DNA from 3 places in the Viridibacillus sp. KH_047 genome. Region 2 is predicted to be linked to each of the others. Evidence: a T-box and tRNA genes for the amino acid it is inferred to sense, from the RefSeq annotation. Region 2 holds a T-box; the other regions hold tRNA genes.
The links. The T-box of region 2 lies ahead of AC3IS5_RS05405 (valine--tRNA ligase). A T-box ahead of a tRNA ligase gene usually reads a tRNA of that ligase, here a tRNA-Val.
Positions count from the first base shown of each region.

Region 1: it encodes a tRNA-Val, which carries the amino acid that the T-box ahead of AC3IS5_RS05405 (valine--tRNA ligase) is inferred to sense. The anticodon was not compared.
Region 3: it encodes a tRNA-Val, which carries the amino acid that the T-box ahead of AC3IS5_RS05405 (valine--tRNA ligase) is inferred to sense. The anticodon was not compared.

Region 1 covers NZ_CM174479.1:811,020-814,265, reverse strand. Annotated here, with positions in the region: tRNA gene AC3IS5_RS04170 (tRNA-Glu) at 122-193, opposite strand; tRNA gene AC3IS5_RS04165 (tRNA-Ser) at 198-288, opposite strand; tRNA gene AC3IS5_RS04160 (tRNA-Asn) at 294-368, opposite strand; tRNA gene AC3IS5_RS04155 (tRNA-Ile) at 379-455, opposite strand; tRNA gene AC3IS5_RS04150 (tRNA-Gly) at 463-536, opposite strand; tRNA gene AC3IS5_RS04145 (tRNA-Phe) at 541-616, opposite strand; tRNA gene AC3IS5_RS04140 (tRNA-Asp) at 646-722, opposite strand; tRNA gene AC3IS5_RS04135 (tRNA-Met) at 726-802, opposite strand; tRNA gene AC3IS5_RS04130 (tRNA-Ser) at 835-927, opposite strand; tRNA gene AC3IS5_RS04125 (tRNA-Ile) at 950-1,026, opposite strand; tRNA gene AC3IS5_RS04120 (tRNA-Met) at 1,043-1,116, opposite strand; tRNA gene AC3IS5_RS04115 (tRNA-Ala) at 1,144-1,219, opposite strand; tRNA gene AC3IS5_RS04110 (tRNA-Pro) at 1,238-1,314, opposite strand; tRNA gene AC3IS5_RS04105 (tRNA-Arg) at 1,319-1,395, opposite strand; tRNA gene AC3IS5_RS04100 (tRNA-Leu) at 1,425-1,513, opposite strand; tRNA gene AC3IS5_RS04095 (tRNA-Gly) at 1,520-1,594, opposite strand; tRNA gene AC3IS5_RS04090 (tRNA-Leu) at 1,620-1,704, opposite strand; tRNA gene AC3IS5_RS04085 (tRNA-Lys) at 1,724-1,799, opposite strand; tRNA gene AC3IS5_RS04080 (tRNA-Thr) at 1,812-1,887, opposite strand; tRNA gene AC3IS5_RS04075 (tRNA-Val) at 1,906-1,981, opposite strand; rRNA gene rrf (5S ribosomal RNA) at 1,991-2,106, opposite strand; rRNA gene AC3IS5_RS04065 (23S ribosomal RNA) at 2,242-3,246, opposite strand, start outside.
Region 2 covers NZ_CM174479.1:1,079,408-1,082,653, reverse strand. Annotated here, with positions in the region: gene AC3IS5_RS05405 (valine--tRNA ligase) at 1-1,848, opposite strand, end outside; T-box leader at 1,951-2,179, opposite strand; gene AC3IS5_RS05400 (hypothetical protein) at 2,250-2,444, shown strand; gene AC3IS5_RS05395 (hypothetical protein) at 2,421-2,990, opposite strand; gene hemL (glutamate-1-semialdehyde 2,1-aminomutase) at 3,225-3,246, opposite strand, start outside.
Region 3 covers NZ_CM174479.1:569,181-572,426, forward strand. Annotated here, with positions in the region: rRNA gene AC3IS5_RS02845 (23S ribosomal RNA) at 1-1,077, shown strand, start outside; rRNA gene rrf (5S ribosomal RNA) at 1,214-1,329, shown strand; tRNA gene AC3IS5_RS02855 (tRNA-Asn) at 1,341-1,415, shown strand; tRNA gene AC3IS5_RS02860 (tRNA-Ser) at 1,421-1,512, shown strand; tRNA gene AC3IS5_RS02865 (tRNA-Glu) at 1,535-1,609, shown strand; tRNA gene AC3IS5_RS02870 (tRNA-Val) at 1,625-1,700, shown strand; tRNA gene AC3IS5_RS02875 (tRNA-Met) at 1,723-1,799, shown strand; tRNA gene AC3IS5_RS02880 (tRNA-Asp) at 1,803-1,879, shown strand; tRNA gene AC3IS5_RS02885 (tRNA-Phe) at 1,909-1,984, shown strand; tRNA gene AC3IS5_RS02890 (tRNA-Thr) at 1,992-2,067, shown strand; tRNA gene AC3IS5_RS02895 (tRNA-Tyr) at 2,077-2,160, shown strand; tRNA gene AC3IS5_RS02900 (tRNA-Trp) at 2,173-2,246, shown strand; tRNA gene AC3IS5_RS02905 (tRNA-His) at 2,264-2,339, shown strand; tRNA gene AC3IS5_RS02910 (tRNA-His) at 2,384-2,459, shown strand; tRNA gene AC3IS5_RS02915 (tRNA-Gln) at 2,466-2,537, shown strand; tRNA gene AC3IS5_RS02920 (tRNA-Gly) at 2,546-2,620, shown strand; tRNA gene AC3IS5_RS02925 (tRNA-Cys) at 2,633-2,706, shown strand; tRNA gene AC3IS5_RS02930 (tRNA-Leu) at 2,749-2,830, shown strand.

The DNA.
Region 1 (3,246 bases), 270 kb from region 2:
AGAACTCTTTTTCATAATCTGCAAAAATTGCTTTAACTCATTAAAAATACGCCTTTTCAATTTACTTTCCAAACGCAAAAAAACCATTAGAATCAAATATGATTCTAATGGTTTTTTAGTATGACCCCTACGGGATTCGAACCCGTGTTACCGCCGTGAAAGGGCGGTGTCTTAACCGCTTGACCAAGGGGCCTATATGGCGGAGAAGGAGGGATTTGAACCCTCGCGCCGCTTACGCGACCTACACCCTTAGCAGGGGCGCCTCTTCAGCCACTTGAGTACTTCCCCATATATGGCTCCGAAGGTAGGACTCGAACCTACGACCGTCCGGTTAACAGCCGGATGCTCTACCACTGAGCTACTTCGGAAAAATTTTAATGGTGGGCCTAAATGGACTCGAACCATCGACCTCACGCTTATCAGGCGTGCGCTCTAACCAGCTGAGCTATAGGCCCATAAAATTGGAGCGGGTGAAGAGAATCGAACTCTCGACAACAGCTTGGAAGGCTGTGGTTTTACCACTAAACTACACCCGCATCATGGTGGGTCAGGACGGAATCGAACCGCCGACACTTAGAGCTTCAATCTAATGCTCTACCAACTGAGCTACTGACCCATGATGATTAATACAATATTTTTAAAAAATGGCGGTCCGGACGGGACTCGAACCCGCGACCTCCTGCGTGACAGGCAGGCATTCTAACCAACTGAACTACCGGACCATTTGGTTGCGGGGACAGGATTTGAACCTGTGACCTTCGGGTTATGAGCCCGACGAGCTACCGAACTGCTCCACCCCGCGATAATGATATTATGAAATTAACTTTTTAAAAATGGAGGAGGAAGAGGGATTCGAACCCCCGCGCGGTATGACCCGCCTGTCGGTTTTCAAGACCGATCCCTTCAGCCAGACTTGGGTATTCCTCCAAAAAATATAACGTTGTGTAGATGGTGGACCTTGCAGGACTCGAACCTGCGACCGGACGGTTATGAGCCGTCTGCTCTAACCAACTGAGCTAAAGGTCCTTTAGTTTGGTTAGTATGGCGGCAGAGGGGATCGAACCCCCGACCTCACGGGTATGAACCGTACGCTCTAGCCAGCTGAGCTACGCCGCCATGATGGTATTAAATTTAGCAATAAATTGGTGGAGCCTAGCGGGATCGAACCGCTGACCTCCTGCGTGCAAGGCAGGCGCTCTCCCAGCTGAGCTAAGGCCCCATAGGGTTAAAGTATTAATGGTCGGGAAGACAGGATTCGAACCTGCGACCCCTTGGTCCCAAACCAAGTGCTCTACCAAGCTGAGCTACTTCCCGTTAATGGCGCGCCCGGCAGAAGTCGAATCCACAACCTTCTGATCCGTAGTCAGACGCTCTATCCAATTGAGCTACGGGCGCATTTATATCACTTGTATTATATTAAAAGTTGGTGCCGAGGACCGGAATCGAACCGGTACGGTAGTCACCTACCGCAGGATTTTAAGTCCTGTGCGTCTGCCAGTTCCGCCACCCCGGCATATTTTGGAGCGGAAGACGAGGTTCGAACTCGCGACCCCCACCTTGGCAAGGTGGTGTTCTACCACTGAACTACTTCCGCAATATGCTGATAAACTTAAAAATTATGGTGCGGGTGAAGGGAGTCGAACCCCCACGCCTTGCGGCGCTAGATCCTAAGTCTAGTGCGTCTGCCAGTTCCGCCACACCCGCATATAATGTTTTTTAAAAATGGTGAGCCATGTAGGATTCGAACCTACGACCCTCTGATTAAAAGTCAGATGCTCTACCAACTGAGCTAATGGCTCATATGAAATGAATGGTGCCGGCGAAAGGAGTCGAACCCTCGACCTACTGATTACAAGTCAGTTGCTCTACCAACTGAGCTACACCGGCATTGTTTATTAAAAATAATGGTGGAGGATGACGGGATCGAACCGCCGACCCCCTGCTTGTAAGGCAGGTGCTCTCCCAGCTGAGCTAATCCTCCATATTGTTCGCCTAGCAACGTCCTACTCTCACAGGGGGAAACCCCCAACTACCATCGGCGCTAAAGAGCTTAACTTCCGTGTTCGGCATGGGAACGGGTGTGACCTCTTTGCTATCGTCACTAGACTATTTTCTTAAGGACAAGAATTATTATAACATCTTTTTTAAAGTTTAGCAAGTGTTTTTTTTGCTATTTTAGAAAAGTTTTTTTCTTATTCTCTCAAAACTGGATAAATTACATTGAAGTTTGTTAAGTAAAATTTGGTTAAGTCCTCGATCTATTAGTATTCGTCAGCTCCGTATGTCGCCACACTTCCACCTCGAACCTATCTACCTCATCGTCTTTGAGGGATCTTACTTACTTGCGTAATGGGAAATCTCATCTTGAGGGGGGCTTCATGCTTAGATGCTTTCAGCACTTATCCCGTCCACACATAGCTACCCAGCGATGCCCTTGGCAGAACAACTGGTACACCAGCGGTGTGTCCATCCCGGTCCTCTCGTACTAAGGACAGCTCCTCTCAAATTTCCTACGCCCACGACGGATAGGGACCGAACTGTCTCACGACGTTCTGAACCCAGCTCGCGTACCGCTTTAATGGGCGAACAGCCCAACCCTTGGGACCGACTACAGCCCCAGGATGCGATGAGCCGACATCGAGGTGCCAAACCTCCCCGTCGATGTGGACTCTTGGGGGAGATAAGCCTGTTATCCCCGGGGTAGCTTTTATCCGTTGAGCGATGGCCCTTCCATGCGGAACCACCGGATCACTAAGCCCGTCTTTCGACCCTGCTCGACTTGTAGGTCTCGCAGTCAAGCTCCCTTATGCCTTTACACTCTACGAATGATTTCCAACCATTCTGAGGGAACCTTTGGGCGCCTCCGTTACTCTTTAGGAGGCGACCGCCCCAGTCAAACTGCCCGCCTGACACTGTCTCCTACCCCGCTAAGGGGCATGGGTTAGAAGTTCAATACATCTAGGGTAGTATCCCACCAACGCCTCCTCCGAAGCTGGCGCTCCGGAATCTCTGGCTCCTACCTATCCTGTACAAGATGTATCAAAATTCAATATCAGGCTACAGTAAAGCTCCACGGGGTCTTTCCGTCCTGTCGCGGGTAACCTGCATCTTCACAGGTACTATAATTTCACCGAGTCTCTCGTTGAGACAGTGCCCAGATCGTTACGCCTTTCGTGCGGGTCGGAACTTACCCGACAAGGAATTTCGCTACCTTAGGACCGTTATAGTTACGGCCGCCGTTTACTG
Region 2 (3,246 bases):
TACTTGTTCGATTGTTTCGTTCAGACGAGTTAGAATCCATTGATCTGCTACTGATTTTTTACCAGTTAAATCGATTTCATCGTAAGTCATGCCTTCCATGTTCATCAAAGCAAAACGTGAAGCATTCCAAATTTTGTTTGAGAAGTTCCAAACCGCTTCTACTTTTTCATTTGAATAACGTAAATCTTGACCTGGAGAAGAACCAGTTGCTAAGAAGTAACGTAATGAGTCAGCACCGTATTTTTCGATAACATCCATTGGATCAACGCCATTACCTAGAGATTTAGACATTTTACGACCTTGCTCATCACGAACTAAACCATGAATTAATACATCTTCAAATGGACGTGTTCCAGTAAATTCAATACCTTGGAAAATCATACGAGAAACCCAGAAGAATATAATATCATAACCAGTTACTAATGTATTAGTTGGATAATAACGTTTAAATTCTTCATTTGCTTCATCTGGCCAGCCCATTGTTGAAAACGGCCATAATGCAGATGAGAACCAAGTATCTAATACATCATTATCTTGATTCCAGTTTTCAGCATCAGCTGGAGCATCTGTACCTACGTAAATTTCGCCTGTTTCTTTATGGTACCAAGCTGGGATTCGGTGACCCCACCAAAGTTGACGAGAAATACACCAATCACGGATATTCTCCATCCAACGAGAATACGTATTTTCAAAACGTGCAGGTACAAAGTTTACTTTGCCTTCTTCATCTTTTTGAAGCTCTAATGATGCATCTGCAAGTGGTTGCATTTTAACGAACCATTGTGTTGAAAGATACGGCTCAACAACCGCACCAGAACGTTCTGAGTGTCCTACTGAGTGTATATGATCTTCGATTTTGAAGCAAACACCCATGTCTTGTAAGTCTTTAACGATTGCTTTACGGCATTCAAAGCGATCCATACCTTTATATTTTCCAGCATTATCATTCATTGAACCATCTTCGTTCATTACAAGAATACGTGGTAAGTCATGGCGGTTACCTACTTCAAAGTCATTCGGGTCATGAGCTGGTGTAATTTTCACAACACCCGTACCAAATTCCATTTCAACGTACTCATCTGCTATGATCGGAATTTCGCGACCTACGATTGGTAATGTCACTGTTTTGCCGATTAGATGTTGGTAACGTTCATCTTTAGGGTGAACAGCGATTGCAGTATCACCTAGCATTGTTTCAGGGCGTGTAGTTGCAATTTCAATTGATCCAGTTCCATCAGTTAATGGATATTTGAAGTGATAAAAAGCCCCTGGAATGTCTTTGTAAATAACTTCGATATCTGATAACGCTGTTTTTGTTGCAGGATCCCAGTTAATAATATATTCACCGCGGTAAATTAATCCTTTTTCGTAAAGTTTTACGAATACTTCTTTTACTGCATCAGAAAGTCCTGCATCTAATGTGAATCGTTCACGAGAATAATCTAGCGCTAGGCCCATTTTCGCCCATTGTTGACGAATATGTCCTGCATACTCTTCTTTCCATTCCCATGTTTTTTCAACGAACTTTTCGCGACCTAAGTCATAACGAGTAATACCTTCTTCACGAAGTTTCGCTTCTACCTTTGCTTGTGTTGCAATACCCGCATGGTCCATACCTGGTAACCAAAGCGCATCGTATCCTTGCATACGTTTCATACGAATTAGGATATCTTGTAATGTTGTATCCCAAGCATGCCCTAAGTGTAGTTTACCTGTTACGTTTGGTGGTGGAATTACGATTGAATATGGCTCTTTGCCACTTTCTGGTTGAGCTTTAAAGAATTCTCCTTTTAGCCACCATTCATAACGTCCTTGTTCGATTGACTGTGGATCATATTTCGTTGGCATTGATGTCGTTTGTTGTTCTGTCAATTTGACGACCTCCTTTTAATTTCTTGTTAACAACGAAGTATCTTGTAGTTTTTTGCAAATAAAAAACTCCTATCGCCTAAAAAGGACGAAGGAGTTGAATTCGCGGTACCACCTTTATTTCAACACAAAAAAACGTGCTGACACTTCATTGTATAACGGCTTCTAACCGGCTTCTGCTAAGCTTTATTAGGTTCACAGAAACTGCTCCAGGGCGACCTTCAAACGTGTGTATGCGAAAACTCTCACCAAACGTTTCCTCTCTTTGGCAAACACAATACATTCTACTCTTCCCTATCTATGCATCTATATTAAGATGACCTAATTGTATCGGAAAAAAGATGCATTTTCAAGTTTTTTAGAAAGGAGGGCTACATTTCATGTCACATAGAAAATTTAATCGTCATTTCCACCCACCTTGGCTACGGAAAACAAGATTTCACTGTAGACGTATTATCGTTCCTATTTGTTGCTTCCAAGTTATACGTGTAATTATTATCCCGACAACAGGAGACATCATCTTACTTCTAGTATTAGCCTTATTGTGGTGGTTACTGTTTACGGAATTCCTTTAAGTTATACGTTTTAACTGTATATGCTTCTTCTAAATCCCATAAAAACGCATCAGATTCTAGTTCTTCTTGAGCACTTGCCTCAGCAGTAGTGGTAGTTGAACTTTCTACTACTTCTGCTTCTACTTGTGCAGTAGCAACTTGCGGCTCTTCATAATTACATGTCGCCTGCCAGCTAAAATGACAACTACCATCATCTTGGAATGTTGTCGTAATATAGTCTACTTTTATTTCTACAGGAACGTCTTTATTCACTCGATCTCGCGGCAAATTTACATGTAACGGCACAGCATATTCAAAATAACCCGATTCTCCTTGCATGTCTAAATCCTCTATTGTTGTCCAAGTTGAAGTCCCATGATGTGGTGCTTCTCCTTCTGCAAATGCTACATTTGCAGAAATATGATAAATACCTGTTAAAAATACTGATTCACCTGACTCTTCTTGTGTCCAACGAGGTGTAATTTTCACATTCGACGTATCTTGCGGTTTACCAAAACTTTCAGGAAAGTTAAATCCTTCTGCGATTTCCCAGGAAATATGTTGCATAGCTTGACCTCCTTCATATATCTAATAGAATATATGCTTGATAGTATTGTGATTATGCATTGTGTTATGTCCATAGATTAATCGATTGTAATTATTCGTTTGTTGGTCAGGTCCATTAGAGTCATTGATGCTCTAAGAGAAAGATTAGCTATATTACGTACATTATCAATGTATTTACATGCATTATAAAAGGCTTTCTCAAAATAGAGAAAGCCTTTTTCTTCTAATATTATATTAGCGTGCAAGTTGTTTAAAT
Region 3 (3,246 bases), 510 kb from region 2:
GGGCTGACGCCTGCCCGGTGCTGGAAGGTTAAGAGGAGTGCTTAGCGCAAGCGAAGGTGCGAATTGAAGCCCCAGTAAACGGCGGCCGTAACTATAACGGTCCTAAGGTAGCGAAATTCCTTGTCGGGTAAGTTCCGACCCGCACGAAAGGCGTAACGATCTGGGCACTGTCTCAACGAGAGACTCGGTGAAATTATAGTACCTGTGAAGATGCAGGTTACCCGCGACAGGACGGAAAGACCCCGTGGAGCTTTACTGTAGCCTGATATTGAATTTTGATACATCTTGTACAGGATAGGTAGGAGCCAGAGATTCCGGAGCGCCAGCTTCGGAGGAGGCGTTGGTGGGATACTACCCTAGATGTATTGAACTTCTAACCCATGCCCCTTAGCGGGGTAGGAGACAGTGTCAGGCGGGCAGTTTGACTGGGGCGGTCGCCTCCTAAAGAGTAACGGAGGCGCCCAAAGGTTCCCTCAGAATGGTTGGAAATCATTCGTAGAGTGTAAAGGCATAAGGGAGCTTGACTGCGAGACCTACAAGTCGAGCAGGGTCGAAAGACGGGCTTAGTGATCCGGTGGTTCCGCATGGAAGGGCCATCGCTCAACGGATAAAAGCTACCCCGGGGATAACAGGCTTATCTCCCCCAAGAGTCCACATCGACGGGGAGGTTTGGCACCTCGATGTCGGCTCATCGCATCCTGGGGCTGTAGTCGGTCCCAAGGGTTGGGCTGTTCGCCCATTAAAGCGGTACGCGAGCTGGGTTCAGAACGTCGTGAGACAGTTCGGTCCCTATCCGTCGTGGGCGTAGGAAATTTGAGAGGAGCTGTCCTTAGTACGAGAGGACCGGGATGGACACACCGCTGGTGTACCAGTTGTTCTGCCAAGGGCATCGCTGGGTAGCTATGTGTGGACGGGATAAGTGCTGAAAGCATCTAAGCATGAAGCCCCCCTCAAGATGAGATTTCCCATTACGCAAGTAAGTAAGATCCCTCAAAGACGATGAGGTAGATAGGTTCGAGGTGGAAGTGTGGCGACATACGGAGCTGACGAATACTAATAGATCGAGGACTTAACCAAATTTTACTTAACTAACTTCAATGTAATTTATCCAGTTTTGAGAGAATAATAAAAAACTTTTCTAAAATAGCAAAAAACACTTGCTAAACTTTAAAAAAGATGATATAATTATTCTTGTCCTTAGGTAATACAATAGTCTAGTGACGATGGCAAAGAGGTCACACCTGTTCCCATGTCGAACACAGAAGTTAAGCTCTTTAGCGCCGATGGTAGTTGGGGGTTTCCCCCTGTGAGAGTAGGACGTTGCTAGGCGATCATATTATTCCGAAGTAGCTCAGTGGTAGAGCATCCGGCTGTTAACCGGACGGTCGTAGGTTCGAGTCCTACCTTCGGAGCCATTTTTGGAGAGCTGTCCGAGTGGCCGAAGGAGCACGATTGGAAATCGTGTAGGCGAGTAACCTTGTCTCAAGGGTTCAAATCCCTTGCTCTCCGCCATACACATTATCATTTATTATATGGCCCCTTGGTCAAGCGGTTAAGACACCGCCCTTTCACGGCGGTAACACGGGTTCGAATCCCGTAGGGGTCACCATTTATAACATTATACGGAGGATTAGCTCAGCTGGGAGAGCACCTGCCTTACAAGCAGGGGGTCGGCGGTTCGATCCCGTCATCCTCCACCATTTAAATTAATAATACCATTATCGCGGGGTGGAGCAGTTCGGTAGCTCGTCGGGCTCATAACCCGAAGGTCACAGGTTCAAATCCTGTCCCCGCAACCAAATGGTCCGGTAGTTCAGTTGGTTAGAATGCCTGCCTGTCACGCAGGAGGTCGCGGGTTCGAGTCCCGTCCGGACCGCCATTTTTAAAAAAAGAATATTAAATTATTATGGGTCAGTAGCTCAGTTGGTAGAGCATTAGATTGAAGCTCTAAGTGTCGGCGGTTCGATTCCGTCCTGACCCACCATAATAATGCCGGTGTAGCTCAGTTGGTAGAGCAACTGACTTGTAATCAGTAGGTCGAGGGTTCGACTCCTTTCGCCGGCACCATGTTTTTCTGGAGGGGTAGCGAAGAGGCTAAACGCGGCGGACTGTAAATCCGCTCCTTCGGGTTCGGCGGTTCGAATCCGTCCCCCTCCACCATTTTTTTATTTTAGGGGCATAGTTTAACGGTAGAATAGAGGTCTCCAAAACCTTTGATGTGGGTTCGATTCCTACTGCCCCTGCCAATTTAAATTATATAATGGCGGTTGTGGCGAAGTGGTTAACGCACCTGATTGTGGTTCAGGCATTCGTGGGTTCGATTCCCATCAGTCGCCCCATTTAATTTTTGACAATAAAATAATTCAGATATAATAATATTATGGCGGTTGTGGCGAAGTGGTTAACGCACCTGATTGTGGTTCAGGCATTCGTGGGTTCGATTCCCATCAGTCGCCCCATATTATTGGGGTATAGCCAAGCGGTAAGGCAACGGATTTTGATTCCGTCATGCCCTGGTTCGAATCCAGGTACCCCAGTTAAATTTGCGGAAGTAGTTCAGTGGTAGAACACCACCTTGCCAAGGTGGGGGTCGCGAGTTCGAACCTCGTCTTCCGCTCCATTTTCTATTTACGGCGGCATAGCCAAGTGGTAAGGCACAGGTCTGCAACACCTCTACCACCGGTTCAAATCCGGTTGCCGCCTCCAATTATTTTTAAAATAACTACATATGATCTATAATAATATTATGCCGGTGTGGCGGAATTGGCAGACGCGCACGACTCAAAATCGTGTTCTTTCGAGAGTGTCGGTTCGACCCCGACCACCGGTATCCTAAACTATATATACATTAAGACTCTAGCTTATGTGCTAGAGTCTTTTTTTGTGTTTTTTGAATACGACTATTTTTATCAAAGATCCTTGCAGTGATTTAAAGGAGGTATTCAATGAGAAAGAGCGCATTAACAGAACAACAATTAACATTCATTCAGACGTTATTTTAGAGCCTATTATACACGCGGCCATAGGGATGCAACAATCATGTTCTATAGTAATGAATTAACTGCTGCTAAGAAAGTGATAGGAAAAGTACTCGTAAAATTCACTCACATGACTTAGAGGAGTTTATCATACAGAGTAAGGAATTATCTAAAGATTGTCACGATTAACACACGCTTACGTGTTCTCAGAATTATTTGTAAGCCAAGAAAAAATTTGAATGGTCAGCATTCAAAATCATTTTACGAA